4 regions of the Paenibacillus sp. URB8-2 genome follow, and region 4 is predicted to be linked to each of the others. Evidence: riboswitches for the same ligand, from Rfam matches in the RefSeq annotation. Region 4 holds a riboswitch; each other region holds the start of a gene.
What was found. Region 4 has a riboswitch for cyclic di-AMP ahead of PUR_RS00495 (C40 family peptidase). Riboswitches for the same ligand answer to the same signal wherever they lie in the genome.

Region 1 (7,415 bases), 1.0 Mb from region 4:
CAAAATTCATGCGCAGGCTTACCTTCAAGACTTTTACGCTTCCTTCGGCTTCGAGCCGGTGTCGGACGTCTACCTGGAAGACGGGATTCCGCATATCGAAATGCTTCTGTCGCCGGAAGAATAAGCCATCCGGTCTTGCCTCATTGGCGGACAACCGGCTGCGATTTACCGCATCCATTTCCCCCGATAAAGGAGTGTTGGCATTGGGACGCATTATCGTGCTGTACGGACCGTCCGCTTCCGGCAAAAGCGAGATTCAGCGGCAGCTTACCGGACCCGGGTTTCCCCGGATCATCACGGCGACGACCCGTCCGCCGCGGCCGCATGAAACGGATGGCGTGCATTACCTGTTCCTGGACAAAGAGAGCTTTCAGGAGAAAATGGCGCGCGGCGAGCTGATCGAATGGACGGAGTATAACGGTGAATGGTACGGCACACTGCGCTCCAGCATCGAGGAGGCGATAGCCGGCCCGGCGGATGCCAATATCATTATGGATCTGGCCGGCGTGCTTGCGCTTAAACAGCGTTACAGAGAGCATGTTGCCGCCATCTACATCGGCGCCGACCTCCCTTCTCTCGCCAGAAGGCTGGCCGAAAGAGGCGGAGACACGGCCGAAACGGCAAGCAGGCTGCAAAAGGCCCGGGAGCAGGAGCTCACCGAGGCCTATATGAAGCCTGCGGACGCCGTCATTTGGAACAGCGACGGCGCTGACTTCGAGGATACGCTGAAGCGGGTACGGGAAGTTATAGCTTCCTTTCCCGGGCGGGGGATGCAATGACGACCTTGCCTGCCCGCGCCGATTTGAGCGCTTTTGTAAACATTTTGATCGCGGACAGGATCAATATGAATCCCAGAACCAATTTGAGCAGGCTGGAAGAAACATAGACGATCAAGAGTCCGCCGATAAATGAACCGATAATCGAGCCGATTCCCATGGGAACGACGAGTTCCCTCCATTCTTTTTTCTCCGCGTAGGCACCATTTGAACCATGCCTGATCATCCCGATCACCACAGTTGGCAGACTGATCAATACGCTGGCGGTGCCCGCGATTTTGATATCCACCCCGTAAACGAGCAGCAGAGTCGGAATAATCAGTTCCCCTCCGGCAACCCCGAGCAGACTGCTCACGATGCCGATTCCTATCCCAAAAGCAATGCCAACGAGTACGGCTGCCGGCAGCGGCATCGGTATTCCGCTGGAGACCACCGGGGAGAAGCCTTCGACGACCAGCAGGATGCCAATGGAAACGAGCAGAATGAGAATGACTTTCTCGAGCGTGTGCTCGGACAAACGCTTGGAGTAGTTCGCCCCCGTGTAGGCGCCGATCATCCCGCCGGCGATAAAAGAGGCAATGACGGGCAGAATAGCCGTCAGAGCTGGAAGCGAAGCCTGGGGAAGGCGCATGATCAGCGAGGAGATCAGGGTGACCAGGCTGACGGCCAAATTAAATGCCACCGCCTGACGCGTCGGATACTTGAACAGACCCACGAGCACAGGAAGGCGGAATTCCGCTCCGCCGAGTCCGATCAATCCCCCGAGGCAGCCAATTGGCGCTCCCGTTAATACAGCTAGCAGTGATTTTTTGCCTTTTTCATTCATAAATCCTTTACCTCCTCCCATAAAACCGTACAAAACACCACGAAACGTAACAAAACCGGATTTAAAAAAAGTGTATCCTAGCCTATAATGATTGACAAGAGCAACATTTGAACGAATATTGACGAGGTGATCTTCCCCATGTCCGACAGCACGCTTTCCTATTCACCCGAAGAGGTGTCCAAAATTCTTAAAATATCCAAAGGGACCGTGTACGACCTGATCAAACGGGGTGAGCTTCCGTCCTACCGGATCGGCAAAAAGCTGCGGGTCACCCCCGCCGACCTCGAGGCCTACACCCGCCCATCCTATGCAGCCGAAAAGCCCCATCCCGTACCTCCGGCCGTCTCCATGGAGAAGCTGATTATCGATAACCAGGGACTCATTATATGCGGCCAGGACATTGTCCTTGATGTGCTTGCCACCCATATGGAAAAAAGAACTCCCGCCATCCGCTCCCTTCGTTCCTACGTCGGCAGTCTTGACGGGCTGCTGTCCCTGTACCGGGGCACCGCCAATCTCGCCGCCGCCCATTTATGGGACGCCGAGACCGATGAGTTCAACACGCCGTACGTCCGCCGGCTTCTGCCCGGACACCGGAGCGTAATCGTTAATCTGGTATTCCGCAATCAGGGATTTTACGTTGCTCCCGGCAACCCGAAGAATCTGCGCTCCTGGGAGAGCCTGCTGGAACCGGGAATCGTCCTGGCCAACCGGGAAAAAGGCTCGGGGACCCGCATCATGCTGGACGAGTGGCTGCGCAGCAGCAGCATCGATCCCCATTCCATTCAGGGATATGAACATGAGGAGCCGAGCCATATCGCCGTGGCCAGCGCCGTCGCGCGGGGCATTGCGGACGTGGGAATTGGAACGGAAAAAGCGGCGCAGCAGGTGTCCGGGGTCGATTTCATTCCGCTCAAGAGGGAGCGGTACGATCTGGTCTTTTACAAGGAGGATATGGATAAACCGCAATTTCAGGCGCTTCTGGCCACACTGCGGTCGCCCGAATTCAGACATGAAGTAAGCGGACTCGGAGGTTATGATATTTCTAGCTGCGGTGAGATTGTCGGAGAGGTGTGACAGGGGGAATTAGGGGTCTGAAAATTACCGGGGACCCTGAGCAAACAAGAAGGACAAGCCCGGCGAAATGCCGCAGGCTTGTCCTTCTTTATGTATCTACTGACTCATCATCTTGGAGTAACTCTTCTCATCCACTACCCGGCGGGCGGTAACATAACGGTCCTGATAATACGAATCGGACAGCTTGCTTATTCTGACTCCCTTGCTGCTGGAGGAATGAGCGAACTGATTGTCGCCTATGTAAATTCCCGCATGGGAAACCCCTCGGCCGAACGTATTGAAAAATACCAAATCACCGACACGCAAATCGTCTTTGGCTACCGAGGTTCCAACCCTGGCTTGGGACTGGGAAGTGCGCGGCAGATCATCGACGTTAAATTTCTTTAGGACATACAGGATAAAACCGGAACAATCGAAGCCGGAGGTGGTAGTGCCTCCATAAACGTAAGGTGTTCCGAGAACCTGGTCCACGACACTCTCAAGCTTAACTTCACTTGCATATGTACTGGGTGCGGCGGAAGTAAATATAGCAGCGGCTGCTAGCAGCGATAGGATGACTTTCTTCAGAGTTGTTCTCCCTTTCAATGCCTACGGAGTTAGCTGAGGATTCGGTTAAAGGTTCCCTATATTCCCTTGCTTGCAAGAATAATTCACCCGGAATGGTTCCCCCGTTTTCAACAACGAAATTCGGCAATAGTTAATATTTTGTAACTATTCATACTTTAATACATCAAAAAGAAGGCTGTCAATCCTTATGTAACCCCGTTTTTTATAAGGAAAACAAGCATGATCCTGGCCTCCATTCATTTCGTTAAAAAGAACAAAAATGTAACTACACCTATCTATATTCCAGGATGTGGAACTCCACCGCGAGATTGTGACGAAAATATGCTTATTTAAAATAACTATTATAAATTCCAAAGACATTTAAATTTAATCTTATTGACATGAAGAAAGCAGTGAAGTTATCATGTTGCTAATTGAGAATAATAATCATTATCTAGGGGGATGTTTGAAAATGGTGAAGCGTAAATTTTTTGCTCCATTGCTTACGGGAGTACTTGCTGCCGGTCTGTTGGCCGGTTGCGGCGCGGACAAGGCGAGTGAAGCCGGTGCGGGTAATACAGAAGAGACAAAGCCGAGCGCACAGGCAGCGGAGCAAGTCGTCAATATCTATTCCGCACGGAGTTATGACGTGGACGCTCTACTGTATAAGAAATTCACGGAAGAGACCGGCATCAAAGTAAACGTGATTGACGGTAAGGCGGAGGAACTGATTGAGCGCATGAAGCGCGAAGGCGAAAGCACACAGGCTGACCTGTTCCTCACGGTAGACGGCGGCGTGTTGAACAATGCCAAGCAGGCCGGACTGCTCCAGCCGGTCACTTCGGCAACGATCGACCAGAATGTTCCGAAAGACCTGCGTGACCCGGACAATGAGTGGATCGGACTCTCCACACGCGCCCGCGTCATCGTCTACTCCAAGGATCGTGTAAAACCGGAGCAGCTCTCCACCTATGAGGACCTGACCAGCCCGGCCTGGAAAGGCAAAGTGCTTGTTCGTCCGTCCTCCAGCTTGTACAACCAGTCCCTGCTGTCCTCTTTCATTGAATTGAACGGCGAAGCGAAAGCGGAAGAATGGTCCAAAGGATTGGTAGCCAATCTGGCCCGCACTCCGGAAGGAAATGACCGTGACCAGGCCAAAGCGATTGTCGCCGGTGTAGGCGATGTGGCGCTGATGAATACGTACTACGTGGGCCTGCTGATCAATTCGGACGATCCGGAAGAAGCGAAAGTCGGTAAAAGCATCGGCGTCTTCTTCCCGAACCAGGAAACGACTGGCACTCATGTGAATATCAGCGGCGCGGCTGTAACCAAGTACAGCAAGAACAAGGACAACGCCGTCAAGCTGATTGAATTCCTGACCGGCGTCGAAGCGCAGACGATGGTTACCAATGAAAACTTCGAGTTCCCTGTTAATGCCAAGGCTGAGCTGCCCGAGCTGCTCAAATCCTGGGGAACATTCAAAACGCAGCACATTGATTTCAACAAACTGGGCGTTAATAATGCCAAAGCAATTGAAATCATTAACAAAACAGGCTGGAAATAATTTATGAATCTAAACACAGTTAAGGTACAGATACAAAGACGCCTTAGCGGTTGGCGAATCGCAAGCTTGGCGGGGGCGGCAGTTATTTTGCTGCCCATTCTTTTTGTACTGCTCTCGGTATTTAATCCGCCAAGTGGCAATTGGGTTCAAATCAGGCAGTACCTCGTAAAGGATTATATCGCCCAAACGGTTCAGCTGACGCTGATGGTTGCCGTGCTGACAGCATTGCTCGGGGTAACGCTGGCCTGGCTTACGGCGGTCTTTGATTTTCCGGGAAAACGGTTCTTTAGGTGGGCGCTGATTCTTCCTCTAGCCATTCCTCCATACATCGCCGCTTTTACATACAGCACGATGTTCAGCTACACCGGCATTGTCCAGACGACACTGCGGAACCGGTTCGGAATTGTTCCCAATCAGGAGCTGATTACCGTCTCCTCCATGCGGGGCGCGGTCCTTGTATTTACTTTGTTTCTGTTTCCTTATGTATATCTGATTACCAAATCGTTCTTAGAAAAACAGAGCGCCTCATATATTGAGAACGCCCGGCTGCTGGGTAGGAATGGCTTGTCCATATTCCTGCGGGTCGCACTTCCATTATCCCGTCCAGCCATTGCGGGCAGTATCAGCCTCGTGATCTTTGAGGTGCTGAGCGATTACGGGGTAACGAGTTATTTTGGCATTCAGACCGTCTCGACAGCGATCTTCCAGACCTGGTTCGGAATGTATGATGCCGATTCGGCGATGCGCCTTGCCGCCTGGCTCATGATGATTGTCATCGGCTTGTTCCTGGTCGAAATGCTGCTGCGCAAACGGCGCGCATACAGCTCGACGACGAGTAAGTCGAGGCCGCTTGTGCCGAGGCGCTTAACGGGAGCTCGCGGGTGGGCAGCCTCCCTGTTCTGTATGATCGTTTGGTGCGCAGCCTTTTTGTTCCCGCTTTTGCAATTAATCGTATGGGCGGGCTGGACGTTTGACAGCATGTGGAACGCGGGATTGTTCCGACTGATCTACCAAACCTTGTTCGTGGCTGTCGTCTCCACCTTGATCATCATGATTTTTTCACTGATTGCCGCCGGGGCGAACCGGACGCGTTCCACCGCTTCATTTGTGCTCTCCAAGGCGATAACCGCCGGATATTCCATGCCCGGGGCCATTATCGCCATCGGTGTGCTGGTTGTTTTTTTGAAGCTGGATAAAGTCTGGGCGGCCTTTCATCATCAGCTCGCGCTTGGGGGAATCCCCCTCGTTCTCAGCCTGACTCTCGCGATGCTGATCGCGGGGTATGTGATCCGGTTTATGGCTACGGGGTACAACGCCGTGGAAGTCGGGTTTGAGAAAATGGGCCGAAAATATACGGAAGCGTCACGCATGCTGGGGCATGGAATGACCGCAACTTTTTTCAAGGTGGATCTGCCTTTAATTAAGGGAGCCGTGATGAGCGGATGCCTCCTGACTTTTGTGGAAATCTGCAAGGAGCTGCCGCTGGCTTTGATCCTTAGACCCTTCAATTTCGAGACTCTGGCTACAAAAGCTTACCGGTATGCCAGCGATGAACAGATTTTCGAGGCGGCCATTCCCTCTTTGCTTATCATTGGCATCAGCTTGATCTCGGTTTACGTTATGCATTATTTAGACAGGAGGTGGGAGCAATGAGTATCGTAGACATCCGGAATCTATCCTTCTCTTATGAGCGGGGCAAGTCCGCAGTGATCGACCGGTTCTCCTGTTCCATTGAAAAAGGGGATATTGTCGGGATCGTAGGCGCAAGCGGCAACGGAAAAAGCACGCTGCTGCGGCTGATCGCGGGTCTGGAGATTCCTTCGGGCGGGGAGATTCGGATCAACGGGGCTCCCGTTGTGAATGAAGGCTGCTACATCCAGCCGGAGCGGCGGGGTGTCGGCATGGTGTTTCAGGATTACGCCCTGTTCCCTCATATGACAGTCCGCAAAAATATCGAGTTCGCCCTGCACCGTCTCCCCCGCAAAGAACGGGCTAAACGGCTGGAAGACATGCTTGAACTTGTCCAGCTGAGCGAATTCAAGGATCGTTACCCGCATGAGCTGAGCGGCGGACAGCAGCAGAGAGTGGCACTCGCCCGGGCGCTCGCCCAGAAGCCGGCCGTTCTGCTGATGGATGAGCCTTTCAGCAACCTCGATGCAGGACTGAAGGACGCGATCCGTTCGGAGCTGCGGACGATTCTGAAGAAAGCGCAGATGACCTGCCTGTTCGTTACCCATGACCATCAGGATGTGGAGGCGATCAGCGACCGGTCGATTCATCTGGGTCCGGGGTCTGCTCCGGGCGTACGGGTGCTAACCTGCAAAGCTTAGGGTTGCGGCATCATAATATGATAACACCCATAAGTGTAGTTGAGCCGCATGGCATTCTTGGATTCATAATAGGCTTGAGTTCTCTCCGATGATATAATGGAGATAATCTATTCCCCGTAACAGGATCAATCAAGGAGGTGCTCCGATATGTCTAGGCAAAATGATATCGACCATTATGGGATGGATGTGAAAGACTTGGATGCCAGCCCCTTTGAAATGGTTGAGATGCTCCGGCTGCGGAGCAAGATCCATTCATATTTCCGAGAATTGACCGACGAAGAGAAGCTGGAGGTTAA
Region 2 (7,415 bases), 1.5 Mb from region 4:
GTGGCGTCACGTGCAGGCTTCGGAAAGACGCACAAAATCCGATTGGGCTCTGCAGATCCAAGAACTGCTGGAGGTCCACTACCCAGAGGCGAAACGGGTTCGGCTCGTGATGGATAACTTGAATACCCATACGATCTCGTCCTTGTATGAAACCTTTCCGCCTGAACAGGCGTTGGCTTTGGCAAAACGGCTAGAGATCCATTATACCCCTAAGCATGGAAGTTGGTTAAACATTGCTGAGATAGAACTCAGTGTAATGACGATCCAATGCCTGAACCGCCGAATCACCTCTATTGAAGAATTGCAGGGCGAGGTGTCCGCTTGGGAAACCGAACGCAACCGAATTCAGAAATCTGTCGATTGGCAATTTACCACGGAGCAGGCACGAGGCAAGTTAAAGCATTTGTATCCTGAAATTTGATCTGGTCAAGGTACTAGTACAGCATCAGAATTAAAATAGTTAACTTTTGGTAGATATGATATAGTCGAGAGAAAAAGAGGTATCGACTATGAAACTACGTGCATATGCGGTTTGCTTGACCCCGGATCAGCAGAAAGAATTACAAGGGGTGTGCTCAAAGGGAAAGTGGCCGCACGCTCACTCCGGCGAGCACAAATTCTGTTGTGGGCGGACGAGAACCGGGTGGGCGGCAAGCTTTCGGACACCACCATTGCGGAGCAATTACACATCCACACCAACACGGTATATCTGGTCCGTAAGACCTTTTCGGAAAAGGGATTACAGGCTGCTGTCGAACGAAAAAAGAGACTGACACCGCCAAATCCTCCAAAGGTTACCGGCGAACTGGAGGCGAAAATCATCGCGCTCAGTTGCAGTACTCCGCCCGCTGGAAGAAGTCGGTGGACCCTTCGACTTTTAGCAGACAAGACCGTTGAACTGGGTTACATTGACAGCATTTCGTACGACACGGTGGACCGCATTTTAAAAACGAACTCAAGCCCCATCTTCGTAAGTGTTGGTGCATTCCACCGAAGCAGAATGCAGCGTTTGTGGCAGCCATGGAAGATGTATTAGAGGTCTACCATTTACCCTACGACAGCGAATGTCCCGTGATTTGCATGGATGAGAAACCGTTCCAACTGCTGGATGACGCTCGAAAACCGATCCCGATGAAGCCCGCCAAGCCGCTGCGTGAAGACTCCGAATACGTACGTCATGGGACCTGCAGTATCTTTATCTTCACTGAACCGCTTGTGGGCTGGAGACACGTCAGCGTTCGTCCTCGCCGCACAAAAATGGAATGGGCGGAGCAAGTTCGAGAACTGTTAGACGTACATTACCCGAGTGCACCCAAAATTCGTTTAGTGATGGATAATTTAAACACGCATTCGATCGCCTCGTTGTATGAAGCCTTTGAACCGGAAACCGCCTTGCGTCTAGCCAAACGGCTCGAAATTCATTACACCCCCAAACATGGCAGTTGGCTGAACATTGCTGAAATTGAGCTGAGCGTAATGACGCGCCAATGTTTAGCAAGACGAATTCCGTCAATAGAAGAATTAGCAAGCGAACTGACCGAATGGGAATCTGCTCGTAACGCTTCTCAAAGAGGTATAGATTGGCAATTCACTACCGAAGATGCACGGATAAAACTTAAAAGGCTTTACCCACAATTTAAAGACTGATGCTGTACTAGCAGCTCATCCGACACTATAATTCGAAAAGATAGGTCAAACCAAAAACAGCAAGAAACTATCCTTCAACCAACAAACAATAATCATAAAAGTCATGATATCATTAATATGAAGTAATCCTCGGTGTCCCCAAAGCCATATACCATTTCTTGAACTCGGATGAGTAATTCGTAAGTATTTGCAGGTTAAACTTTTCATCTTCAGCCATAACTGAATTATGAAAAAGCCCAGAGTAATAACTGGTATACAATTGTTGGCCGTTTTGATCAGATTCTACTTCGTAAGCAGAGATGTACAGCAAAACAGGATCCAACAAAGCACTCATTTCTCTTCCCTCAATCATCCATCCCTCAATGCTGATATTCCAAAAACCAACAATCCCTAATTTCTCCAGATTTGCAACTGTATCTTTCATCCATGATTCAGCTGCAGGTAGTGCCTTTAGTCCGCTGACGCGATTTTGAAGCACTAAGGAGCACTTTTTTCCATTGTTATCATCTATTGGACTCTGTACATGCTTATCTGCATATAACTTTGCGGCTAAAGACTCTAATTCCGCTTTATCACCTTCAAAACTAACACTTGTAACGATCGTTCGCTCTTGATCCGACAATAGCTCATCAGCCAATTGTGACAAAAACTGCAAGTCTTCAATGGTTTCAGAAATGACATGTGGCTTACTGGAGTTAACGCTCATGGCGGCAGTTGTAGCAGCCAAAATCAGAAAAGTAAGTATTTCGCTCAATCATTATACCTCCATTTACCAATAGATGGACTCGCCCATCTATTTTTGTTAAGCGTTAGAATTAATACTACTTTACTTTAAAATTATGTGGAAATCATGTAGACAGGATTCTAGTCGAGGATAAATACTCGGATGCAAAATATTCAGACATAGAATAAGGAAACTATATAACCAAATAAAGCAAGCCATCCATATCAAGCATCATAACATCGAGTTAAATAATATCAACGGAATTCTTCTTGATAATAGATCATATTTCTTGTCCTTTACCAGCCTCTTCAACCTGGGATCCTTTCCTTCATTAAAAAATCCGGATTAAGTTCCTCATATTTCCATTCATCTGTCGAACTTCAGGACTATGTTCATTGGTTTAATTATCACCGAATCCACGGTACATTGAGGTATCTTACTCCTGTACAAGCCAGAAAAGCGCCCTCATAATTATTGTTCAGTTTAGGGTTGACTATCCATTAAGAACGAAGCGGATGGTGCTGCTTGATATAACTAGGGTAGGAAATGTGGAAGCTTTAGTGGAGCAGACGTCTACTATCGTAATCGAGCCTGATAAGCGACATGAATTAAACAGGAGCCTTCTACGTAGCAGGCCCCTGTTTAATTCAAGTCTGACTTTTATTGTCCAATAATTTTCGTCTATGATTAAACTCTTCATCACTGAGTTCACCATTGGCATAACGTTCTTTTAATATCATGAGGGGTCCATCATCCACTCTGTATTTCCTCATTAGCAATCGGATAACTACATAAATTGTTATGCCAATAGCAATGATCAGAAGAAGTAAACCAATCACCATGATGAAGCACATCATGGTCATCTTGGAACCATACATCATTGCACATTCCTCCCATCACTAGCATTTTCATTTCGCAAACCAATTATTCCCTTAGTTCCAAACTCCTTAAATGCGAAACGAGCCTTAGAAGCTATTCATTCGTAAAGCCCCTATTTATTTTTATTTTTGAAATGAGTATTACTGCATTCTATCTGTCCCCAACAACTCTCCACCACTCTCTTAGGGCCTTCAAATGAAAAAAGACAAGCCCGTGTGAATAAACACGAACTTGCCCTTATTGTCCTATTGGTTAGTCACTTATCATTGTTCGGAAACTCTTATCATTCACCACTCGCCGAGCGGTAACGTAACGATTTTGGTAGTATGATTCCGATAACTTACTTATTCTTACTCCTTTGCTGCTGGAGGCGTGTGCAAACTGATTATTACCGATATAAATTCCTGCATGAGATACTCCCTTACCGAAGGTATTAAAAAACACCAAATCACCTGATCGCAAATTTTCTTTAGCTACCGGAGTTCCTTCCTTGGCCTGGGACTGGGATGTACGCGGAAGACTATTTACATTAAACTTTTTCATTACATATAAGATAAACCCTGTACAATCGAACCCTGAAACAGTAGTTCCTCCCCATAAATATGGGGTTCCAATTACTTGTTTCACTGTGCTTTGAAGCTTGATTTCACTTGCAAAGATTGTGGGTGCTGTTGAAGTAAATAAAACTGCAGCTCCTATTAGAGAAATGATGACTTTCTTCAGAACCTTATTCTCCCTTCAATGCCTACGGAGTTAGCTGAGGGTTCGGTTAAAGGTTCCCTATACTCTCTTGATTACAAGAATAATTCACCCGGAATGGTTCCCCCGTTTTCAAAACGAAATTCGGCAGCAAGTTAATATTTTGTAACTATTTCTACTTTATAATATTTAGAAGACGCCTGTCAATACTTTCTCTTACTCGTTTGTTTTATTTTCGATCCACATAGTTCCTACATATTTTTGTAGTACAATTTGCTCTAAAATCTTAATATAACAAGGAAAGATAAGGCAATGGGGAATATCAGCTACTTACGAGTAAAAATCCTTTCTACTACATTTCTATCAAATACAAATAAAGATATCTAAAACTAAAAGCAACAAAATTGTAATGACTATTCACTTTTTTCGTTTACGACCCTACTAGTCAATGATATGAGAAATCTGATAATTAGTCCAAAGACCCATATCCTGCCTTACTATCTTAATTTACCAAAGCACGCTTTATAGAAGACTGCTGGATATACAAAGAATGCCACAACGAAAAAATATAAATTGTCCAAATCTTGCGGGAGTAATCCACTTTTCCCCTTCGATGTTGTTTCAGCATCTCTTTAACATAGATTATTTGAATCCACTGATCAATTCCACTGTTCTCGATTTGCTCGATCATGATGTCACCAATGGAAGTTTGTAACCACTTTCTTAAGGGTACAGGAAAGCCCAGCTTAGGACGGTCTAACACAGGAAAGGGAACTATACCTTCTAAGGCTTTGCGCAGCACATATTTAGTAGTTCCTTTTGCCACCAGTAGAGAGGCAGGAATTTTTCGAGCAATTTCAAAAACCTCTTTATCAAGAAAAGGAACGCGGACTTCTAAAGAGTGAGCCATACTCATCTTATCCGCTTTCATTAATATATCACCGGGCAACCAAAGTTGGAGATCTATTAACTGCATGCGGGTTATGTCATCCAGATTCTTATGTTCCTCATAAATGGCTCTCGTGATTTCCGTCGTAGGTTCCCAGTTTTTATATAGGTCAGGATGAAAATTTAGGACCATCCTTTTTTCATCTTCCGAAAAAATGTTGGCATTTCCGAAAAAGCGCTCTTGCAAAGGGGTCAGTGCTCTTCGGATATAATTCTTTCCATAAAATGAGAAAGGGATTTCACCTACATATTGTTTTAATCGTTTTTTTACTCCTGCAGGCATCCACGATAATGGTTTTAGCGAGTGAGGCTCCCTATAAATGCGATATCCACCAAACAATTCATCGGCTCCTTCACCGGACAGTGCCACAGTAACCTGTTCCCCTGCTAATTGTGCTAACCGGTAAACGGCAATGGCCGATGGATCTGCAATGGGCTCGTCCATGTGCCATACAGCTTTCATGGTATCTTCAAAAAAATGTTGAGCCGAAATCAGTTCCTCGAAATGATTTGTTCCCAGCGCTTCGGCGATTTGTCTAGCAACCACATTTTCATTTTGTTCTCCTTCAAAACCGACTGAAAAGGTTTTAACCGAACGTTGACTCGCTAAGAAACTTGCTATCGCTGTAGAATCAATACCACCAGATAAAAAGCTTCCTAGGGGGACATCACTCTGCGTGTGCAGTTTAACCGAATTCCTAAGACTGTATCTAATTTCTTCGATAAAGGTCTCAAGCGGACGATCCTCTGCTTCAAAGCTTGGCTCCCAATATCTCTGTTTTGTGATTCTTCCCCTGGAATCTATTTTCAAAAAATGACCTGGCTCGAGTTTACTGACTCCACGAAACATTGTAGCTGGCTGCGGAACGTATTGAAGTGTGAGATAATGCAGTAAACTTTTAGGATCGACTGCCGGATTAATATCTTCCACCGCTATAATACTTTTAATTTCCGATGCAAATACAAACTTCTTATGATCCAAGTAATAATAAAATGGCTTAATGCCAAAGTGATCCCGGGCAGCAAACATTTGTTTGTTTTTCCGATCCCAGATAGCAAAAGCAAACATTCCACGTAACTTATCTACACAGCGCTCCTGATATTCTTCATATAGATGGACAATAACTTCAGAATCAGTATTCGTTTGGAATCGGTGTCCCAATCCCTCCAATTCTATTCTTAAGGACTGATAATTATAAATTTCACCGTTAAAAATTAGCCAAAAGGTTTGGTCTTCATTGGATAGTGGCTGACTTCCATTCGATAAATCAAGAATTGATAATCTGGTAAATCCTAAACCGACCTGATTATCGATGATTCGGATTCCGGTGTGATTAGGGCCACGGTGCTGCATCATATGGGTCATTTTCCTTAACATGGATACAGTTGGCCCTTGGTCATTTTCAAATCTCATAATCCCTGCAATTCCACACATAAAAAAGTCCTCTCCTTATTTATAAACTACATATTGTAGTTTAATATACAACTTAAAGCACCTTCTTCAGTTGGTTAACCTTATTTCATAAACTACAATGCGTAGTTTTTAACTTTCAAGAAAAGCGGCTAGCTGCAGCCGCTTATGATAATGATGCTAAGCAATACAAATAGAATGGATGACATAACCACTGGGATTATTTCTAATACAGGAATTTTAATCTTAGCCTTCGGTTGAACCAGCTTTTGAATTCGATAATTAATTGCATCATCAGCGAAACCAACCCCAATAGGTCGTTTTTGTTTACTTCTGGAACATTTATAGAGCACACAAGCTAATTCATACGGTGATTTCATCTGACTAACCGCAAACTGATCCGCTTCAATTTCAGTCCAGACCATAATATAATGAGCTAGCTTTTTTAAGATGGGAACAAACGGTAAACTATTCTTAATGAGATGAATGATCAGTAAGCGAAGCGGATCAAACTTTTGAGCGTGGTTGTACTCATGTAATAAAACAGCAAGAATTTCGTGTTCTGTAAACTCTTGAACAAGCTTTGATGAAAGCACAATTTTCGGCCTGAAAAAACCCGAAGTGAGAGCTAATAACGAATCACGGTGAATGACGACAATCCGTCCATCTATAAAATCATACCGTTTATTAAGCCTGTTAGTTAAAGTGATATCACATTGAGTTTGCACAACCTTATTCCACTGTCGTTCTAGTCTGATCTGCTGATAAACCATGATTATGACTACAAAGAAGCTATACAAGATAATAATATTCAGTCCGACGAAAATCACTTGATGTAATATCGTCCTCTCTGCCAATGCAGAAAGACAATATTCCAGCAATCCCCATATTGGAGAATATCCTCTAAACTCATGTAAAACATATAAGATCATTTGACTCCATATTAGTAAACTAATAAGGATCATCAAACTAAGAGCCACTTGATGCTTTTTAATGCTCATTATCATTAACACCTTTGCGCCACTGCTCCAAGCGAGCCTCCAACAGCTTCATTAGTTCTGGGTCGGCCTCCTGTACAGCATCAACCATGTGGTTGACCATTAGGCC
Region 3 (7,415 bases), 2.5 Mb from region 4:
CGTCCTGTTTGCCAAAGCGAGTTCAATGATTATATAATTTTTCTGCACTATGTCTTCATGCCATTACTCCGGTCCGACAGGACAGAAAGGAATTATAACATTGAGCAAACCGAAAAAAAGCAGAACAGTCTCCCCAGCCCTGGCCCAAGAAAAGCTGCGGGCCGAACAGGAACGGCAGAAGAAGAAAACACATATCCTTTTACTAGGAGCGATCCTGCTCGTGGTCGTTCTTTTTGCTGCGATGTTTGTATTGGCTTCCAAAAATACGGGCAGCCCGGGAAGTTCCGCGAGTCCGGTGTCTTTTAAGTATGATGAGCTTCCAAGACTTGGAGCGGCGGATGCGCCCGTTAAGCTGGTTGAGTTCGGAGATTATAAATGCCCGGCCTGCGCCCAATTCTCCGGCGTTGTCAAGCCGCAGCTTGTGAAGGATTACATCGAAAAAGGCAAGGCTGCCCTGTATTTCGTCAATATGTCCTTCATCGGTCCCGATTCCGAGACCGCTTCCTTAGCGGCGTTGTCGGTTTACCATCAGAATAGCGAAGCGTTCTGGAAATATTACGATGCGTTGTATGCCAATCAGGGGGACGAGAAGACCGAGTGGGCGACCGAGGATTTCCTGGTTGAGCTTGCGCAAAAAGAACAGCTTGATGTCGATTACGATCTGCTGCGCAAGGACATTCAAGAGCGTACTTATGAGGATGAACTGGCAAGAGATAACGCGACAGCAAAGGACAGCCGTGTTACAAGTACACCGTCGCTGTTTATAAATGGTATAAAGGCCAATGAGCCTTTCAATCTCGAAGCGATCGCCAAGGAGATTGAGACGGCGGCAAAGGCGGTTGAGACGGAATGAAATCATTCTCCGGCTTCCTGAGTCGGTATGGTCTCTACCTGGCCTGGTTTGTATCCTTGGTTGCCACAGCCGGCAGCCTCTACCTAAGTGAGGTGTTGAAATACGAACCCTGCAAGCTCTGCTGGTTCCAGCGGATTTTCATGTACCCGCAGGTGCTTCTTCTTGGTATAGCGACCTATCGGAATGATAAGCGTATTGTTCCTTACGTGCTTCCGCTTAGCGTTATAGGGGGCAGCATATCGCTGTATCATTACGCGGAGCAGAAAATACCGGCTCTCGGCAAAGTACTTCCTTGCACCATCGGTGTGCCATGCACGAAAGATTATCTGAATTTTTTCGGTTTCATTACGATCCCGCTGCTGGCGCTGACGGCTTTTATCCTTATAGCCCTGATGCTGTGGAACGCCAGAGCGCGCGAGGAGGAGGAAACGGAAGAGGCGGAGGACGGAATCAACTCTTAACGGGGAAGTTTTCTTCCGTAATGGACATAAAAACCCGTGCTGCAGGGATAATACAAGATAATGAACGACATGATTATCTCTTGATGGGAATTTGCGTGAATTAGTCCGTTTTTCATTTCTTTTTCATCATTTTCACTGTTTACGGCTATGGCAATATAGACTAATATTAGACCTTGTGAGAAGTTGAATATGCGCTGAATTTTCCAAATGGAAAAACGGGGGAACCAACTTGACCGCCCAGCGGTCAACGGGGTGAATCGGTGCCGGGATGTTATCCGGTCCGTAGGGCTTCCACAGTCCGAATCCGCCAGCTAACCTCGTAAGCTACAGTGGGATATGATCATGCATAAGCATGCGGTCATTTCCGTATGCTTATTTTTGTGCCCTTATTTATGAAAATCCACCACTGAAAACGGCGCGCGGTATTACCGTTTCAACTCAACAAAGAGAGGAACTGTATCCAAATGGTAAGCAGAGTAAAACGACTATTGATCGGTCGTCCCAGAAAATCAACCGAACTCGACCAGGAAAAGTTAACCAAAGTGAAGGCACTTGCCGTTCTGTCATCGGACGCACTTTCGTCCGTCGCATACGGAACGGAACAGATTTTGATCGTGCTGATAGCAGCAGGTTTTACGGCTATCTGGTATTCTTTGCCGATTGCCCTCGCGGTACTGGGATTACTGGCAATTCTGATTTTATCCTACCGGCAGACGATTTTCTCTTATCCTCAAGGCGGGGGAGCCTATATCGTAGCCAAGGATAATCTCGGGGTTTCCACGGGACTGCTCGCAGGCGGTTCCCTGCTTGTGGATTACATCCTGACGGTTGCAGTTAGCGCCTCGGCTGGTACGGATGCGATCACTTCGGCGTTTCCGAATTTGCACGACCATACTGTGGCGATTGCGGTCACGGTAATCATCATTTTGACTATTATCAATCTTCGCGGCGTGACCGAGTCGGCTTCTTTCATTGCCGTCCCGGTATACTTGTTCGTCTTGTCTATCGTGGTTCTGATCGTCTCCGGTTTGGTCAAATATGCGGCTGGCGGCGGTCATGCCGCTGTTCCCGAAATCGGCAGTGCGGTATCCAATGTCAGTCTGTTCCTGCTGCTTAAGGCCTTCAGCTCCGGCTGTTCGGCGCTGACCGGTGTCGAAGCGGTATCGAATGCCATTCCGAACTTTAAGGCCCCAGCGGAAAAAAATGCCGCCAAAACCCTCATGATGATGGGTTTGATTCTGGGATTCATGTTTACCGGTATAACACTGCTGGCTTACTGGTACGGCATTACCCCGAACGCCAATGAAACGGTGGTTTCGCAAATTGCCGAATCGACCTTCGGACGGGGCGTCCTGTACTACTGCATTCAGGCGATAACGGCGGTCATCTTGTTCCTGGCGGCCAATACGGCCTACTCGGCCTTTCCGCTGCTGTCGTTCATGCTGGCTAAAGACAAGTATATGCCGCATGCTTTTATGGTCCGTGGCGACCGTCTCGGCTTCTCCAACGGCATTATTTTCCTGGGAGTGGCTTCTTGTCTGCTCGTTGCTGCATTTCACGGCGAAACCGGAAATCTGATTCCGCTCTATGCCGTCGGCGTATTTATTCCGTTCACTCTTTCCCAGCTTGGCATGATGATTCGCTGGTATAAGCTGAAGCCGGCTGGCTGGCGGACCAAATTTGCCGTGAATACGGTCGGAATGCTGACAACCCTTACCATTACGCTTATCTTCATTATTACCAAATTCTCGAACGTATGGGTGGCTTTCATCTTCCTGCCGATTGTTATGCTTATTTTCTTCCGCATTCATCGTCACTATATGAATACGGCAGACCAGCTCCGGATTCAGTTGGATAAAGATAAGCCATGTATTAAAGGAAGCACGATTGTTATCCCGGTATCCGCCGTAACGCGTGCGGTGCTTCATTCGATCAGCTATGCCAAATCGTTAACTGATAATGTGGTTGCCGTCTATGTCGGCTTCGACGAAGAAGAAATCCGCAAAATGGAGCTGAAGTGGGAGGAATGGAATCCCGGAGTGCGCTTGATCGTCCTTCGTTCCCGGTACCGCAGCATCATGCGTCCGCTGGTTAAATTTATCGATACGGTGGAGTGGAAGAATGCTTCGACGGATCATATTACGATTCTGATTCCGCAGTTTATTACCAAGCATTGGTGGCAGGCCGTCCTGCATAATCAGACGAGCGTATTTATCCGGACTTATCTCATGAATCACAAGGATATCGTCGTTGCGACGGTTCCGTATCATTTGAATAAATAATCGGGCAGACAGCCCGTTGGCAGAAAGCTGTTGCTGGAGAATGTCTCCGGCGGCAGCTTTTTTGGCAATATCAGAAAGTATAAGCTTCGCGCTTATCCTTAACCTGATATTATTACGAGAAACGGATGCCTTCCTCTTCCAGAGGACGGCGAAGCCGTTTCTTCTTACATGACTAAGCAGAAGCGGGGAAGTTATGATCTTTTATGTTGACACGGATAATGATAATCAATATCATTTGAGAAGACAAGGCTAAAAATAATATCCGTGGTGATATGGAGATAACAGGAAAGAAGTGAACTGTTTATGATGGAACGTTTGAATGTGAATCAATTAAGTATCGGCTATGCGGAGTCGATTATTGTAAAGGATCTAAACTTGTCGATTCCGACCGGGAAGATTACGGCTCTCGTGGGAGCCAACGGTTCGGGGAAATCGACGATCCTCAAAACGATGGCCCGGCTGATGAAGCCGGCCAGCGGCAGTGTGCTGCTCGACGGCAAGTCGATTCATACCCAATCGACGAAGGAAGTTGCGCGCCAGCTCGCGATTCTGCCGCAAAATCCGACCGCTCCGGACGGATTGACCGTTTCCGAACTGGTGAGCTACGGGCGTTATCCCCATCAGAAGGGCTTCGGCTCTCTCACTGTGGAAGACCGGAAGATCATTTCCTCGGCTATTGAAGTTACCGGGATGGGCGATTTCAGCGACCGGCCGATCGAACGCCTGTCCGGAGGACAGCGGCAGCGCGCATGGATTGCCATGGCGCTGGCCCAGCAGACGGATATCTTGTTCCTGGACGAACCGACGACCTTTCTGGATATGGCGCATCAGCTTGAAGTGCTTCAGCTTCTGCAGATGCTGAACGAGCGGGAGGGCCGGACGATTATTATGGTCGTACACGATTTGAACCACGCTTCACGCTTCGGCCAACATATGGTTGCGATCAAATCGGGCACCGTAGTCAGCGAAGGCGCTCCGGTAGATGTTATGACTCCGGACGTGCTGCGCGAAGTGTTCGGGATCGAGGCGGATATTGTCGATGATCCGCGGACGGGATTGCCGCTGTGTCTGCCCTACAGCCTTGCTAAGAGCAAGGCTGTCTAATTGAACCGAATCCATAGCTGAAAACTTAAAGCCGATTAACGGGCTCCTGTCATTGACAAGGGAGCCTGTTCGTTGTTAAAGTGAGGATTGCCTAAAGATATGTATAACAACTAAAGGAGCAAACCCATGGATATCGGCAAAATTCAAGAGGATCTGCAAAGGCTTGTTCCGTCCGGAACGATTAAGAGCCATGAATCGCTCAAAGATCATGTCTTCACCAAAATGGGCGGCCGGGCGGACATTCTGGCTGAGCCTTCCACTTACGAGGAAATTCAAGCGGTCTTTACATACGCTGCCGAAAACGGCATTAAGCTTACTATATTAGGGAACGGTTCAAACGTAATTATCCGGGACGGAGGCGTGCGCGGCATCGTTCTGCAAACGTCCGGATTAACCGGCATCAGCTTTAAGGACGATGTGGTCATCGCCCAGTGCGGAGCCCAAATTATTGATACTTCCCGTTTCGCACTTGAGCGGAAATTGACGGGTCTTGAATTTGCCTGCGGCATTCCCGGCACGGTCGGAGGTGCGCTGTACATGAACGCCGGAGCCTACGGCGGCGAGGTGGCCGATGTGCTGCAAAGCGCGCTTGCCATCGACAAGACCGGCGCCATCGTAAAGCTGGAAGGAGATGACCTGAAGTGGGGCTACCGGAAAAGCGTCTTCTCCAGCGGCGATTATCTCATTCTGGAAGCCCGTTTTGCCCTGAAGCCGGGAACCCACGAGGAAATTAAGGCGGCGATGGATAAGCTGACCGAGATGCGGGAGTCCAAGCAGCCGCTCGAATATCCATCCTGCGGCAGTGTCTTCAAGCGGCCTCCGGGACGGTTTGCAGGCCAGTTGATTCAGGAAAGCGGACTTCAAGGGACAAGAATCGGCGGAGCTGAAGTATCGAAAAAGCATGCGGGGTTCATCATTAATGCGGATAACGCTACGGCAAGCGATTATATCGGACTGATTCAGCATGTGAGAGAGACTGTAAAGGGGCGTTTCGGCGTCGAGCTGGAGACGGAAGTCGAGATTATCGGCGAAGAGCTGTAAAGTGATGACGGCTCCCGGCTTTGTTCTACATTTCTAATCTTCAAAAAAAGCTGCTGGGAATGAGGGGGGGCTAACCTCCATTCCCAGCAGCTTTTTGCTTGCTCTTACTCAAGCGCTAGCGTATATTTGGCCCGATCCGTTTGCGCTTGCACTCTTGTCTCATCCGCGGAAGTGAAAGCAAGGCCGCTGACTGCGATCTCGTAGCTCTGAAGCGGAAGGCTGACCAGTTCGCCGTCCGCGTTCATTGTTCTGCCCGTACCGTGCAGGATGAGCGCGCTGTCCAGATAATCGTCAATGACATCGACGGCATCCCGGTAATCAACACGTTCCAATTTAAAATAGATCTTGTCGCGATCCTCCAACTCCTGTTTTTCGATTACAATCGTTCCGCCTGTATGCCCGTTCAGCCAATCGGCAAGCAATTGTACATGTTCTTCCATCGTACGATCCCATCCTTTGCCACATTGTCAGTCTTAATCAGTAATTTACCCTGCTATGGCAAATTGAATCCATCTAAGTTGCCGCGACTCCACTTTTTCGAAAGAGGAAGGCGGAGAGGACAAAGCAGAGTAAAGTCAGCAGGGTCACGCCGAGAAATATACCCGAGGCCTGATAAATCCCTCCGGCGGCCGCGGCGCCTATCGTGGTTCCAAAATACATCAGGGTGTTCGCCAGAGCCGAGACCGTTCCGCGGGCGGTTTCCGACAAAGACTGGAGGGAGCTCATCATGATGGGGAACAGAATCCCGCCGATTCCGAAGATGACAATCAGCTCTGCCTTAATGCCGGTAATATTTCCCGTCAGTGAGAGCAGCGGAAACATTACGCTGTTGACCAGAATGCCCAAAATCAGTGTTCCGGAGCGTCCAAGCTTCTGGCTTAGACGGCTGCCGAACAGGCTGCCAAGCATGTTGCCGAGACCTAGGAACAGCATAACTTGGCCGATTTGGGCCACATTTAAGCCGAAATCGCCGGAAAGCCAGGAGCCGAGGAAGGAAAAGGCGGCAAAATTGCCGATCTGAAAAATAAAATAGGCGGCAAAGGCGGTAACCGCAATACGGGAAGAGAGCAGCCCGGCGTATGGCTTTAAGAGAGAAAGGCGGTCTGCCGATTGATTGTGGGGCGGAATGGAGGGCAGGAGGAAAGGAATCAGAAAGGTCAGGAGGAGGGAAAACAACCCGATCACGATAAACGGAAGATTCCAGGAATGAGCGGCGAAAAAACTGCCGATGGGGAGGCCCAGCATCTGGGCGATGGAGAGACCGGCGGTGGCGATGCCCATTCCCTGCAAAATCTTTTCCCTGGGGAGCAGGACCGGAATGGAAGCCCAGATTTGCGGGGATACGACGGCAGCGCTGACCCCGGCCAGAAAACGGAACAGAACCATGCTCCAGAAACCGACAGCGGCGGCGCATAAACCCGTAGAGAGGGAGAAGGCGGCCAACCCGCATATTATGACATGCTTTCGGTTCAGCCGGTCGGACACCGGGCCTGCCACCAGAGCGAACAAGGCGTAGCCGAACGCATAGGCACTGACCATCCAGCCGGAGCTTGCGGTCGATACATGGAACTCTTGACGAAGGACGGGAAGCAGAGGGCTGATCAGAAACGTATCTGTGCCGATGGCGAACATAATGAGAAAAAAGAGAGTCAAGCTGGATTTTTGCATTATTAA
Region 4 (7,415 bases):
GCCTCCGTCGATAATTACAGGCGACACGTTGTTCAGTTCGATCGAACCCGCTCCGAATCCTTTATGCTTGCTTTTGGCGTTCACAATATTCAAAGCAATCTGCTTCTTGCCATCCGGCTGCTTGTTGTCCATGCCGCACTCCCTTCCCTGGTATATAAATTAATGGTTTATAGGCGTCCTTCAAGAACGCTGTCAGACGTTTCTTCTTGAAATATAAGAATGTATAAGCTGTGCGCTTATTATTTTGTCTTATATTTCTACGAGAAACGGTACCGTCCCTAAAAGGACGGCGAAGTCGTTTCTTCTTGAAATATAAGAATGTATAAGCTGTGCGCTTATCATTTTGACTTATATTTCTACGAGAAACGGTACCGTCCCTAAAAGGACGGCGAAGCCGTTTCTTCTTGAAATATAAGAATGTATAAGCTGTGCGCTTATTATTTTGTCTTATATTTCTACGAGAAACGGTACCGTCTCTAAAAGGACGGCGAAGTCGTTTCTTCTTGAATAATTTAATTTTAGCTAATAATACGGCGAATGCCAACATATACATCCCGTAGAAGCTTGTCAACGGGAGGAATTACAGTATGAAGCGACGATTCCGTACGACTTATCTCTTCGCCGCCCTGACCGCCCTCTGTCTGCTGGGCGGAGGAATATGGGCGCTATCCGGATCTTCCCCGGTCTCCCACTATACCGCCGCTCCGGAAACGGCCAAGTCCCCGGCCAGTCCCCGCCAGGAACAGGCAGGCAAACCCGCTATGCCCGTTCCTCCGGCCGCCAACTCCGCCCCGGCTCTCAGCCGGAGAGTGGCGGAGTACCACATCAGCGTGCAGCTCGATCCGGGCACAAGCACCCTGACCGCCGCCGAGACGGTAACGTGGACCCATCCCGGCAAGAACCCGGTGAGCGATCTGTACTTCCACCTGTACCCGAATGCCTTTGCATCAGACAGCACGACCTTCATGAAAGAATCCGGCGGCAAGCTGCGCAGCGACAGCATGCCCCAGGACGGATTCGGATCGATAACGCTGACCGATGTGCGAACGACCGACGGCGTCTCCCTGATGCACCGGATGCAGTACGTCCAGCCCGACGACGGCAACCCGGAAGACAAGACCCTGATCAAGATCCATCTGCCGCAGCCGGTGAACGGCGGAGAAAGCGTTACGGTCAAGCTGCGGTTTGAAGTGCGTCTGCCGAAAATATTTGCCCGCATGGGGGAATCCGGCGATTTTGTCATGGCAGGGCAGTGGTTTCCGAAGCTGAGCGTCTACGAGCCCGCAGGGGCGCGGGGCAGGGGGGAAGAAGGCTGGAATTTGCACCAGTACCACGGCACCTCCGAATTTTACAGCGATTTCGGGATATACAGCGTGGCCATTTCCGTTCCCGCGAATTATACCGTGGCTGCAACCGGTTTTCCCGTTAGGAACGCCAAAGTTGCAGAGGGACGAAAAATATATCAATTTTATGCCGATGACGTGCATGATTTCGCCTGGGCCGCTTCTCCGGACTTTGTGTATGCGGAAAAAGCCTACTCCTCGGCGGAAGTGCCCGGCGTTCGGATCAAGCTGTATCTGGACCCCCTGCATAAAAATCTGGAGGAGCGCTATTTCCAGGCCGCCGAGGCTGCGCTGAACGCTTTCAGTAAATGGTACGGCCCCTATCCGTATACCACGCTGTCCATCGTCGTTCCGCCCAAAGCGGGCAATGGAGCGGGAGGCATGGAGTATCCCACCTTAATCACCGCCTTCGGCGCGGAGAGCGGCTCTGCCGATACTTCGCTGGAACGGACGGTGATTCACGAAATCGGGCATCAGTACTTCTATGGAATGGTGGCCAGCAACGAGTTCGAGGAAGCCTGGCTGGACGAGAGCTTTACCTCCTATGCCGAGGACAGGCTGATGCAGCAGGAATACGGGCTCGCCTCCAATCTTCCTCTACAGGCCAGTCTCGTTACGAAACCCAAGCCGCTGACTCTGGATACCTGGAAATACGGCAGCGCGAATGTCTACACCCAGAACGTCTACATTCGGGGCAAGCTGGTGCTCAAGGATATCGAACGGCAGGTCGGCGCCAAGACAATGGATTCCATTATGTCCTCTTATGCCCGCAAATATCGTTTCCGTCACCCGGGCACCGCCGATTTTCAAAAAATTGTGGAAAAGGTGACCAAAAAATCGTGGCAGGATTACTTCGACCGTTACGTATACGGCGGAGGCGCTCCCGATTTCTCCGTTGAGGATATTACTGTAAGCAAAAGTAAAAGCGGCGTCTACGAGTCGCTGACAACCGTCGCCAATAAGGGCAGCCTGTATTCCGGCGTGAGCGTCAAGTTCACCTTCGCCGACGGCCACACGCTGCATAAAGTCTGGGATGGCCAGGGAGGGAAAACTTCGTTCCGGCTCTCCTCTGCGGCTCCTCTTGTTTCGGCCGAGGTGGACCCGGGTCACGAAGTCCTGCTGGAGAACAAGCATATCAACAACTTCAGAAAAGCGGCTCTCCCCTCGGCCCTCGTTTCCCGCTGGACGCTAAGCCTGACAAACGCGATCGAAACTGTGCTCGGCATTTTCGTCTGGTGAGGTGAATCGAATGAGAAAATGGATAATCCGCGGCTGGGGCAGCATCAAGGAACAGCTCTATATACTGATTCTGCTCTTTATCTACCGGCTGCTCTGGGGCTACTTTCTGTACCGCTTTGTAAGGTCGGCTGTTGTTCCCGCGCTGCTGCGTTACCCTTCCGAGAATGCCGGCGGCAGTGCAGCAGGCAGGCTGCTGTATTATATCGATGCCCAGCTCAGCCTGTCTTCCGAACCCGATGTGCGGCGTTGGTTGTGGACACTGCTTATTCTGGCGGGCGTGCGCCTGCTGGCTACGCCGTTCATCCGAGCCGGGCTGCTGCATGAGTTGCATCAGGAGAGCCGGGGTGAACGCGGGCTGTTCTTTTTTCCCGGCATGAAAAAGTACGGGCTGCCCGTTCTGCTCTTCAGCGCCGCCGAATGGGTTCTGACCCTTCTTCCCCTATACTGGCTTCTGCCGAAGGGATACAGACTCATTCTGTCATCCTACTGGGAGCCGGGGCTGCTGCTGCAGATTCTTCCGTATATTCTCGCATGGCTGCTTTACGTGTTTATCATTCGCTTGATCCTGCTATATATGCAGTTCGGTTACACAGGCGGCACCGGAATACTTGCTTCGCTACTGACCGCAATGCGCTGCTTCTTGCCCTCCGCGGCGCTGCGGATTCTGTTCGGGTTAGGGGGGCTCTTGATCTTTCTTGTATCTGCGGTGACGGGGTTTCTCAGTCCCGGACTGCCCGCGCTCTTCATTAGGCAGCTTGCGCCTCTCCCTTCCACTTTATTCGATATGTGGGGATTGTCGGCGCAATATCATCTATGGCGCAGCAAAACGAAGGATTCATAATTAGAAACACCCTATCATTTATGCATAACAGGCGAAAAGAGTTCAAATTCCGTGACAGGAATCTGAACTCTTTTTTATTTTTATATTGGCAAATATTTCGTCCGCTAAATTAAATTTGCCAAACCCCAAATCGTCTGATACAATGAGGCTTGTGTTGAGGTGACAAGTTTGTAATCTTTTAAAACTATTTTGTTATCTTGTCGTATGATGATGAATCAAGTCGATTGTTCTGGTGCATAACTAGCCAAATTCCCGGGCACCGGGGAGCGGGGGAACCATTTTTTGGGTGAATTGATCTTGTAACAAAGAGGTCATAGGGAACCTTCAAACCGAATCCTTAAGCTAACCACGCAGGCATTGGAAGGGGAACACAAGCTTTGAAAGGTCAACATATCAAGAAAAAACTCGCAGCCGCTGCGATAGGCCTTGTGATGGTTTTCACTCTGGGGTCAGGAAGCGCTTTCGCAGATTCGAAAATGGACACTGTTATTGCAAAAACTTTGGGAACCTCATATAAAACCGGTGGAATGAGCACAGCCGGGTTCGATTGTTCCGGATTTACCAAATACGTTTTCAAAAAAGTAGGACTTACCCTTCCTCGTACATCCAAAGCGCAATTCAAAGTAGGAACTTCCATATCGCGCAGCAAACTGCGCTCAGGAGATCTAGTATTCTTCAATACGCTCGGAAACGGCGTTTCCCATGTCGGCATTTATGTCGGCAACGGCAAATTCGCGCAATCCTCTTCTTCACGCGGCGTGACCATCAGCTCGCTTAGCCAGTCCTATTGGGCCAACCGTTATGTCGGCGCCAAACGTGTCATGAGCACAAACGCATACCAAGCCGTGGCTTACGATTGATTAATCTCTTGCCCGGAACATGATCTCGCTAATCATTTCCGGGTTTTTCCTTTTTTCTGTATATAGTTTAGCTATACACCTATTTCGGCGGCTTGAACCAGCTTTTGCAAAAAACAACGCCAAAAAAAATTTTTAGCATAAAAACACGATTTTTATCCAGTGTTTCTAAGTGAATTCACAAATGTAAGCGCTACAAAATCGAATTTTACTATGTTAAAAGTGATTGCCAACCAACAAAAGGTTTGTTACAATAAGCGCAATGAGTTTATAGTAACATTTTTGTAATGATTATTAACATTTTGACGATAATTTTGTCATGATCTACCCACTATAATCCGGACACTATACAGTATGTGCCGAGTTCCCTGACCATCAGGGAAGCGGGGGAACCATCTTTGGGTGAATTGACCTCCTGTTCAAGAGAGGGGTCATAGGGGACCTTCTACCGAATCCTTAAGCTAACCTCGCAGGCATTTGGAAGGAGTCAAATCTTTTGAAGAAGAAGTTGGCGGCAGCATTCCTCAGCTTTTCCATCGTTCTCACACTCGGAGCAGGCAGCGCATTTGCCGATTCGAAAATGGATAAAGTGATTGACGGCGCTATCGGAACCAAATACGTATCCGGCGGCACGAGCACAAGCGGATTCGATTGTTCCGGATTCACCATGTACGTGTTCGATAAGATGGGCATCGATCTGCCGCATCAGTCGGGTTCCCAGTTCAAAATGGGAGATGCCGTGTCCCGCAGCGATCTGAGAGCCGGCGATCTTGTATTCTTTAACACTTCCGGAAAAGGCATTTCCCATGTCGGCATCTATATCGGCTCCGGAAAGTTCGCCCATGCTTCCTCTTCGAAAGGCGTTACCGTCACTTCCCTGAGCGACAGTTATTATGTCAGCCGGTTTGTCGGCGCCAAACGGGTGATGGGCTCCAGCGCTTATCAATCCGTAGCCGTTGATTCTGAAGACAATGATGATGTGCAGTAATACTGCCCTATAGGACCCCTTCCCGGATTTAACCCCGGCGAGGGGTTTTTATTTTAATATAAGAACTTATAAGCTACGCGCTTATCGTTTAGTCTAATATTTCAACTAGAACGGGCATCGTCTCCAAAAGGATGGCGGAACCGTTTCTTTCTTGTGTTATTCTTATTTTACCCCCTCCGGCATTCGTCAAACATGGCTGAGCGCTTTCGGCCAAACTCCTAAAATTTATTCGCTCGCCAGGTTCTCTCCTAACTGCAAAGTTTTTGCGTCGAAATCACCTTTTTTTGTATATAATTTAATATAAAAGGTTTTCCCCTGCGGGGAGAGGAGGTCGCTGAACGTATGATTAGCTCTAATATCATCTTTCATGTCGGGCCCATGACATCTGCGCATGCCAGGGATATCTGCGGTTGGGAATACAAGGCGCCCTATAATATTTACGGCTGGCTGTCTTGGGATCAAATGGAGGCGCTCGGCATTGAATTCGGAGATCCGCGGATTCGGAGGGAGCAGTATGTTTCGGTATTGAACGAAGAGGACAAACTTTGCGGCTTCGCCCAGCTTTTTCCGATGGAAGGCACGGTGCGTCTGGGGATCGGTATGCGTCCCGAATTGTGCGGGCATGGCCTCGGCCATTTGTTTGTGGGAGCGGTTGTAAAAGAGGCGCTGAAACGATATCCCAGTCGAGAGGTCGATCTTGAAGTTCTTACCTGGAATCAAAGAGCCATCCGGGCCTACCGCAAATGCGGCTTTACGATCACCGATACCTACGAACGCCGGACGCCAAATGGAGATAAGCCCTTTTACTGCATGGTCTATGATAAATCCCTCCATAAAAGCTGAATCGGACGGACCACCGTTCATTTTTTTGTCACAAACCCTATGATAACGCTTCACCATCCGTTATAATTAGAGAAGCAGCTTACATAGGGGAGGACGATTGGGGATGCAAAAGTGGATCATGAGCGGATTATTTTTCGCTGCCTGCGCCTTTGCGGTTATACTGATGTTCACACTGCCCGGAAAAGAGCAGGTCGCCGAGCAGAACAATCCGACCATGCCGACCGTTAAGGCTGATCCCGCCAAAGCGGAAGCGACAGTTAAAGCCAATTGCATCACCTGCCACGGCGATCAGCTTCAGGGCGGAGTCGGACCCAATCTGCAAAAGGAAGGCAGCGAGCATACGGCCGAGCAGATTTACAGCATCGTTACCAAAGGACGGGGACAAATGCCTTCCTTCAATGATAAGCTGGCTCCGGAGGAGATTGCCAACATCGCCATGTGGCTGTCCGAGAAAAAATGAGTGCCAAGACAACAATACGCCTCTGCGCAGGAGCATAATGCTTCCTGGCACAGGGGCGTATTTTTAATAAAACTCTTCTCCTGTCGTCTATCGGGTTTCCTCGTAATTAACGGGCCTTCATTTAACGGGTCTTCTCAAACGCCTCATTAAACTCATGGGCTTCACGCACGTCGAGCGCGGTAATGCCGCCTTCCTCGCTTGTTGTAAGCCGCAGAATTACCGTTTTATAATCGATCGTGATATGCGGATGATGGTCGAACGCCTCCGAGATGGCGGCCACCTCATCCACGAACGCAATACCCTTCATAAAATCGTTGAACTGGTATTTGCGCACCATGGCCCCGCTGTCCAGCTTCCAGCCTTCCAGCTTGCCCACCTGCTCATGCAGTTCTCCCTCGGTTAATAACACTTTATGTTTCCTCCCTTGAAAAGCAGCCGTTTAAGTTCCTTTAGCCTTCCCGTTAAACAAAACATCCCTCAGGTTCTTTCGTCCAAGGGATGCGCCAGGAAAAACGCTTATTTTCGGTTTAATGTATTCTTGAATCCCGGCAAATATACCTCAGACACTATCAATTTTAACATGGAGGACAGACTGCGGCAAATGCGGCCGCTTTTTCTGCTTCTGCCTGCTTAGATCAACGTTACCGATTCCAAATCTTCTTCACCGACCAAAATGTTGATGCGGTGCGCATCCTTGTCGTAGATCACGACGCCGCTGCCGACATGAATGACCGGCTCATTCCCGAGGGCAAAGAATAAATCTTCCGCCAGCGCTTCCCATACTTCCAGCTTGGACTCACGGGGCAGCTCCTCCCATTCACCCGGTTCCATCTCGAAAAAAAGG

Region 1: it holds a riboswitch for cyclic di-AMP, as region 4 does, so the genes downstream of both, PUR_RS21590 (C40 family peptidase) here and PUR_RS00495 (C40 family peptidase) in region 4, are expected to answer to the same signal.
Region 2: it holds a riboswitch for cyclic di-AMP, as region 4 does, so the genes downstream of both, PUR_RS19365 (C40 family peptidase) here and PUR_RS00495 (C40 family peptidase) in region 4, are expected to answer to the same signal.
Region 3: it holds a riboswitch for cyclic di-AMP, as region 4 does, so the genes downstream of both, PUR_RS14370 (APC family permease) here and PUR_RS00495 (C40 family peptidase) in region 4, are expected to answer to the same signal.

Annotation. Positions count from the first base shown of each region.
Region 1 is NZ_AP023239.1:4,674,918-4,682,332, forward strand. It holds gene PUR_RS21570 (GNAT family N-acetyltransferase) at 1-124, shown strand, start outside; gene PUR_RS21575 (guanylate kinase) at 204-779, shown strand; gene PUR_RS21580 (sulfite exporter TauE/SafE family protein) at 745-1,602, opposite strand; gene PUR_RS21585 (helix-turn-helix transcriptional regulator) at 1,741-2,679, shown strand; gene PUR_RS21590 (C40 family peptidase) at 2,776-3,246, opposite strand; cyclic di-AMP (ydaO/yuaA leader) riboswitch at 3,249-3,382, opposite strand; gene PUR_RS21595 (Fe(3+) ABC transporter substrate-binding protein) at 3,698-4,789, shown strand; gene PUR_RS21600 (ABC transporter permease) at 4,877-6,442, shown strand; gene PUR_RS21605 (ABC transporter ATP-binding protein) at 6,439-7,119, shown strand; gene PUR_RS21610 (hypothetical protein) at 7,267-7,415, shown strand, end outside.
Region 2 is NZ_AP023239.1:4,190,050-4,197,464, forward strand. It holds gene PUR_RS19340 (IS630 family transposase) at 1-421, shown strand, start outside; partial or broken gene PUR_RS19345 (IS630 family transposase) at 510-1,647, shown strand; gene PUR_RS19350 (hypothetical protein) at 1,760-2,401, opposite strand; gene PUR_RS26625 (IS3 family transposase) at 2,702-2,842, shown strand; gene PUR_RS19360 (SHOCT domain-containing protein) at 3,019-3,252, opposite strand; gene PUR_RS19365 (C40 family peptidase) at 3,503-3,973, opposite strand; cyclic di-AMP (ydaO/yuaA leader) riboswitch at 3,978-4,109, opposite strand; gene asnB (asparagine synthase (glutamine-hydrolyzing)) at 4,452-6,332, opposite strand; gene PUR_RS19375 (M56 family metallopeptidase) at 6,461-7,309, opposite strand; gene PUR_RS19380 (BlaI/MecI/CopY family transcriptional regulator) at 7,299-7,415, opposite strand, start outside.
Region 3 is NZ_AP023239.1:3,135,183-3,142,597, reverse strand. It holds gene PUR_RS14380 (DsbA family protein) at 101-853, shown strand; gene PUR_RS14375 (disulfide oxidoreductase) at 850-1,314, shown strand; cyclic di-AMP (ydaO/yuaA leader) riboswitch at 1,497-1,655, shown strand; gene PUR_RS14370 (APC family permease) at 1,779-3,596, shown strand; gene PUR_RS14365 (ABC transporter ATP-binding protein) at 3,903-4,700, shown strand; gene murB (UDP-N-acetylmuramate dehydrogenase) at 4,827-5,741, shown strand; gene PUR_RS14355 (protein YmzB) at 5,846-6,181, opposite strand; gene PUR_RS14350 (MFS transporter) at 6,255-7,409, opposite strand.
Region 4 is NZ_AP023239.1:99,370-106,784, reverse strand. It holds gene PUR_RS00515 (YwhD family protein) at 1-132, opposite strand, end outside; gene PUR_RS00505 (M1 family metallopeptidase) at 588-2,582, shown strand; gene PUR_RS00500 (hypothetical protein) at 2,593-3,423, shown strand; cyclic di-AMP (ydaO/yuaA leader) riboswitch at 3,656-3,795, shown strand; gene PUR_RS00495 (C40 family peptidase) at 3,816-4,283, shown strand; cyclic di-AMP (ydaO/yuaA leader) riboswitch at 4,628-4,771, shown strand; gene PUR_RS00490 (C40 family peptidase) at 4,777-5,268, shown strand; gene PUR_RS00485 (GNAT family N-acetyltransferase) at 5,611-6,111, shown strand; gene PUR_RS00480 (c-type cytochrome) at 6,215-6,571, shown strand; gene PUR_RS00475 (4a-hydroxytetrahydrobiopterin dehydratase) at 6,693-6,980, opposite strand; gene PUR_RS00470 (hypothetical protein) at 7,202-7,415, opposite strand, start outside.